DNA from 2 places in the Streptococcus sp. FSL R7-0248 genome. Region 1 is predicted to be linked to the other one. Evidence: predicted binding sites of a transcription regulator. Region 1 holds the regulator's gene; the other holds the start of a gene.
What was found. Region 1 encodes CtsR, which represses protease genes until heat stress. Its sites were predicted from a motif close to TTGGTCAAAAAAGGTCAAANA; they were not measured.
Positions count from the first base shown of each region.

Region 2: NYE32_RS02910 (ATP-dependent Clp protease ATP-binding subunit) is a predicted target of CtsR. The motif match lies at 1,252-1,272, and genes of this name have one in related genera.

Region 1 is NZ_CP150201.1:83,205-86,398, reverse strand. It holds gene NYE32_RS00520 (ATP-dependent Clp protease ATP-binding subunit) at 1-1,720, opposite strand, end outside; gene NYE32_RS00515 (CtsR family transcriptional regulator) at 1,721-2,176, opposite strand; gene NYE32_RS00510 (small multi-drug export protein) at 2,478-2,948, shown strand; gene tsf (translation elongation factor Ts) at 3,057-3,194, opposite strand, start outside.
Region 2 is NZ_CP150201.1:581,851-585,044, forward strand. It holds gene NYE32_RS02910 (ATP-dependent Clp protease ATP-binding subunit) at 1-1,199, opposite strand, end outside; gene argF (ornithine carbamoyltransferase) at 1,442-2,422, shown strand; gene NYE32_RS02920 (DUF1797 family protein) at 2,491-2,721, shown strand; gene NYE32_RS02925 (amino acid ABC transporter permease) at 3,036-3,194, shown strand, end outside.

The sequences.
Region 1 (3,194 bases):
CAAAGAGAACTTCCGCCAATGCCTTGGCCAATTCTGTCTTACCAACACCAGTAGGCCCAAGGAACATGAAGGAACCGATCGGACGTTTTCCAGTACGAATACCTGACTGGTTACGACGAATAGCACGACTAATCGCTGAAACTGCTTCGTCTTGACCAATAACACGTTTGTGAAGCTCTGCTTCCAGATTCAAATAACGCTTGCTATCTGCCTGAGTCATCTTCTCAACAGGGATACCTGATAGACGACTAAGGGTTTGCATAATCTGATCCGCATCTACCAAGGCAGGTTTTGGTAATTTTGCTTTTTGGCTAGCCTTATATTGTTTAACAGCAGACTTCATATCACCAGATAGAAGCGCTTCATCCAAGGGCGTTATCTCACGTTTGGCTTCTTTTTTAATACGACCTTGAACAGTTGCACTCGCTTCATCTAAAAGGTCAATGGCAGAGTCAGGTAAGTTTTTACTCGTCAAATAACGATGCGCCGCCTTGACCGCTGTCTCAACCGCTTCATCAGTAATCGTTACACGATGATAGTCTTCATAAGACGAACGTAGGCCTTTTAGAATATCAATCGCCTCAGCTACACTTGGCTCCTCAATTGTAATCTTAGCAAAACGACGAGAAAGAGCTGCATCTTTTTCAATATGCTTCTGGTACTCAGCTTGAGTTGTTGCTCCAACCATATGAAGAGTTCCACGTGCTAGAGCAGGTTTCAAAATATTTGCCGCATCTAAGGTACTATCAATACCTGAACCAGAACCAATAATCGTATGCAATTCGTCAATAAAGAGAATGATTTTTCCATCAGCTTCAATCTCATCAATGATTTGATTCATACGCTCTTCGAAATCGCCACGGAAACGTGTTCCTGCAACCACACTCATCATATCAAGCTCTAAGATACGCATATCAGCCAACTCAAAAGGTACTTCGCCTGAAGCAATACGCTGTGCCAAGCCAAGCGCAAGTGCCGTCTTACCAACACCTGCTTCACCTACAAGAACTGGGTTATTCTTCGTTTTACGACTCAAAACCTGAATCATGCGTGAAATCTCTTTCTCACGTCCAATAACAGGATCAAGAGCACCTGACTCGGCCACTGCCGTTAAGTCCTTGGTATAATCTGCCAACTCCCCAGTAGAAGATTGAGGAGGCTGCATCATATTAGCAAAATTTCCTGATGTCTTTGATTTTTTAGGCTTACGAAGGTCATGAATGGCCTTCAAATCTTGCTTACTAAGACCTGCATAACGCTCCAAAGAACGTCGTAAATCGATAATGCGAGGCTTATCGCTGTCATCCTTATATTGAAAACCAGCAACTTCAAGGAGACGACAAACCATCAAATCTTTATGAAGGAGAAAGGCCATCAATACATGTTCAGACCCTACCTCTACAGCACCAGTCACACCAGCAATTCCCTCTGCCTCTTGCAACATAGCCTCTAAAGCATGTGACTGTGCACGTAAATCGATAATATCTGATTCAGACAAGTCTTTTGGACTTTTCTCCATCGCTAGTACAGCGGCTGTCTCAATCTCTTCCGCACGAATACGGTCCTCAAAATCAGTAAATGTTAGGTAGGCTACAGATCCTGGAACCTCAACCATAGCCAGAAGCACATGCCAAGTCTCCAGAAAAGGACTTCCAAAACGCTCTGCCTCAAGCTGCGCACGATGGAAAATGGCCTGCATTTTTCTTGAATATGTCGTCATCTAATTTCCTTTTCTATCCAATCTAAGTAATAGCGAGCGTAGAATACGCGAACGAATAGCAGCCGCATCTGCGCCTAAAATATCATCACTAGCAGTTGCTAAAATCAAATTTCCTTCACGTTCTGTGATGATTTTTTCATCAAAAAGCAACTGGATCAAGTCTGTAAATACCTGCTCGCTGAGCTGATCCGCTAAGTTCTGAAGCAAATCATTAATCATGTGGTGCTTATCAGAGAATCTGACTTTGACGATACGAATATAACCGCCACCTCCACGCTTACTCTCAACAATATAACCACGACTTTCTGTAAAGCGGGTCTTAATAACATAATTAATCTGACTCGGTACAACTTGAAAAGTATCTGCTAAGTTCGAGCGTTGAATCTCAGCAATTCCAGACTGGCCCAGCAATTCTTTAATATATTCTTCTATACTATCTGATGTATTTCTTGCCATCTTAATTCCTCCAGTCTAATTTGACTATAACTGACTATTATTATACCAAAAATGTCAGCACATGGGAAACTATACCTTCAAAAAGCTTTTTAAAGTTGTCATTAGAGACCATATAAGATACAATAAATAAGACTAAAATATTAGGTAACTTAAGGTGTTTGATTCAAATTTTCTATCCACTTTAACAGGCTGAGACCCACCTAATCCAATAAGTACTTTTTAGCACTTTCGCAGTAGTATTAGTCTTATCACTCTTGATAAAGTTCATATCTCTTATTTATTTCCCTATGAAAGGTTACTCATGAAATACATCATTGCACTCTTAATCTCTATGATTCCTTTAGTTGAGCTCCGTGGAGCCGTTCCTGTTGCTATCGCCTCAGGTATCCCTTGGTGGCAAGCCCTAATTCTTTGTGTCATTGGGAACATGATTCCAGTTCCAATTATCTTCTTCTTCGCCCGCCGTGTCCTCGAATGGGGGGCAGATAAACCTCTAATTGGTGGCTTCTTTACCTGGTGTCTTAAAAAAGGTCACAGTGGTGGCCAAAAACTTGAAAAAGCTGCTGGAGATAAGGGTGTCTTCTGGGCCCTTCTACTTTTTGTGGGAATTCCGCTTCCAGGAACAGGAGCTTGGACTGGTACCCTAGCAGCATCTATCCTAGATTGGGACTTTAAACGCAGTGTTATTGCTGTTATGCTTGGGGTTATCCTTGCAGGTATCATCATGGGAACACTCTCTCTTCTACTTGGTGTAAATACCTTCGCTCATTAATTACTTTTTTCAACGTCTGGGGCATGCTCAGACGTTTTTTTAATAGCAACAAAAAAGAAGTTACGATTCATTCACGTAACTTCTTTTCTTTTTATCTAGCAACTAGAATTAGTTGTTAAGAGCTGCTGCCATTGTAGCTGCAACTTCTGATTCAAAGTCGTTAGATGCTTTTTCGATACCTTCACCAACTTCAAAGCGAACGAATTCTACTACTGAAGCATTTACTGATTCAAGGTAAGCTTCAAC
Region 2 (3,194 bases), 500 kb from region 1:
TGCATTTCCTTGTATTTGGCAATTTGATCACGGAAATAGGCAGCTTTTTCAAAGTCTTCGTCACGAGTAGCTTGAGCCTTGAGGTTTTCAGCCTCAATCAAACGTTTGTCGATATCTTTAGGATCAACAAAGTTGAGGGTCAAGTTCATCTTAGAACCTGCTTCATCGAGAAGGTCGATGGCCTTGTCTGGCAAGAAACGGTCTTGAATGTAGCGGTTGGACAATTCTGCAGCTGCAGTAATAGCTTCGTCTGTATATTTGACGTGGTGGTAGTCCTGATATTTAGGTTGAATACCACGCAAAATAGTGATAGTTTCCTCAACCGTTGGTTCGTCAACCTTAACTGGTTGCATACGACGCTCTAGGGCGGCATCTTTTTCGATGATGCGGTATTCGTTGAGTGTTGTTGCTCCGACCAGTTGAAGTTCTCCACGAGCAAGAGCAGGTTTTAGGATGTTTCCAGCATCCATATTGCCATCACCAGCATTACCAGCTCCTACGATTTCATGGATTTCATCAATAAATAGGATAACATCCTGACGTTGACGAATTTCTTCCATGAGTTTTTGCATGCGTTCTTCAAATTGGCCACGAATACCAGTCCCTTGAACCAGGCTGACCACATCAAGACGGATGACTTGTTTGCCTTGGAGTTTTTGTGGCACGCTACCGTCAACGATTTTTTGAGCTAGGCCTTCAACAACAGCAGTCTTACCGACACCGGGTTCACCGATGAGGACGGGGTTGTTCTTGGTACGGCGGTTAAGAATTTCGATGACACGAATGATTTCCTCGTCACGACCAATAACAGGATCAATGTCTCCACGACGAGCGATGTCAGTGATGTTAATGCCGAACTCTTCAAGAAGACCTTGTGGCTGTTGAGGAGCTTGTTGGCGTGGTCCTCCTGGACGGCCTGGCCCTTGTGTATTGCCACCGTTTCCTCGGTTACCACCTTCTTGTGTTGGAGGTGTATTGGGAAGATCGCCGTTAGAAGAACGGAAGTTATTTAGGTCGCTGAAGAAATCATCGAAGAAGTTGGAACCTCCTGTTTGATTGAATTGATTGAGGGGGTTCTCTGGGTCAGATTTCATGATTTTATAACAATTTTGACAGAGGTCAACTTGTTGCTGATTACCGTTTACATTGGTATACAAATGAATACTAGCTTCATTAAGGTTACAGTTTTGACAGAGCATATCAGTACCTCTTTTCTATCTGAATTGGGAAAGACCTTTATTGAAAACAATCTTGGTCAAAAAAGGTCAAATCTATGACTCCATTATAGCATGCGGAAGGTAGATTGCAAGTAAAAAGCATCTAGGTTTGGCACTCTCTTAACAAGAGTGCTAACGTTGAATTTTAATTCAAAAACGCTTGTCTAAAATGTATAAATATTATATAATGTTTTTATATTATTCAGAACGAAAGAGAGATACCTATGACACAAGCTAAATCATTTTTGAAAGAAATCGACTTTACCAAGCAGGAACTTGAGGAGTTGATCGATTTATCTATAAAATTTAAACAGTTAAAGAAGGAGAGAATTCCGCATAAATATTTAGATGGCTTAAATATTGCCTTGATTTTTGAAAAAACATCCACAAGAACTCGCTCAGCTTTTACAGTGGCTGGTCAGGACCTAGGTATGAATGTGACCTACCTTGGTGCTGGAGACATTCAGTTAGGTAAAAAGGAATCTGTAGTTGATACAGCCAAGGTGCTTGGTTCTATGTTTGATGGAATCGAGTACCGTGGTTTTAAACAAGAAGATGTTGAAGATTTGGCCAAGTACTCAGGAGTTCCGGTCTGGAATGGTTTGACGGATACCTGGCATCCAACTCAAATGATTGCGGATTTCATGACTTTGAAGGAACACTTCGGTAGTTTGGAAGACTTGACCATCGCCTATATTGGAGATGGTAGAAATAATATGGCCAACTCACTTTTGGTCACTTCGGCTATTTTAGGCGTTAATGTCAAGATTATTGCCCCAGAGGTGCTGCAACCCGAAGATGAGATTGTAGCCTTAGCTCAGAAACATAATAATGGTGCCGACTTAACCATTACAGATGATATTTCAGAGGTCAAGGGAGTGGATATGCTTTATACGGATGTCTGGGTATCTATGGGTGAAGAGGTAGATTTTAAATCTCGTATTGATTTACTCTTGCCTTATCAAATTAATGCAGACCTACTAGCCAAGACAGAAAATCCAGATGTTATCGTTATGCATTGTCTCCCAGCCTTTCATGATCTCAATACCCAAATTGGGAAAGAAATCTATGATAAATATGGTTTGGCAGAGTTAGAAATTACAGATCAAGTCTTCCAAAAATACAGTGACATCATCTTCCAAGAAGCTGAGAATCGTATGCATTCTATTAAGGCCATTATGTACAATTCCTTGAAAAATATTTAAAATTCCCCCATTTTTCCCATAAGTGTGATAAAATAAGTAGGAAATACACAATTAATAGGAGAAATAACATGGAATCACATTTGGTGAGAATCATTAACCGTCTTGAAATGATGGCGGCTGATGGTGGTAATTTGAAACGTAATTTTGAACGTGAAGGAGTGGTTGTTGCCGAAGTATCATTTAGCAACGATCCTGAAAATGGTCCAGTTTTCACATTGCGTGACGTTGAAGCACGTGAATCTTATTCATTTGATAGCATCGACTTGATTGCAATGGAAATCTACGATTTGCTTTACTAATAAATCATTTGGGGACTTTACAAGGTTCCAAAAATTCAGAATGCCTGAAACTATCGAGTTTCAGGCATTTTTATCAGGATGAAAGCATAGGCTAATGCTTGTATGGGTTACCAAAATAGGCAGTATTTCAAATCATTGACAAACCTTTTGGGAAGATGTCATCTTAGGAGGACTTGAGGTGTCTTGCTTGAGAGATTTGATAGCGATGTCTATAACTTAGTTTTTATACTGAAATATCGCATTTATAAGAAAATACTTTATTTTTATACAGTCTTCTGATATAATATTGAAGAATATTAGTAAGGAGTATCTAGATGAATTTTTCATTTCTACCACAGTTTTGGTCTTACTTTAACTATGGTGTCTTAGTAACAATTATGATTTCGGTCTGCGTGGTCTTCTTCGGAACCATTCTTGGGGTTTTGGTATCCTTGGCCAAGCGTTCTGGAATCAAACCTTTGGAGTGGCTAGTA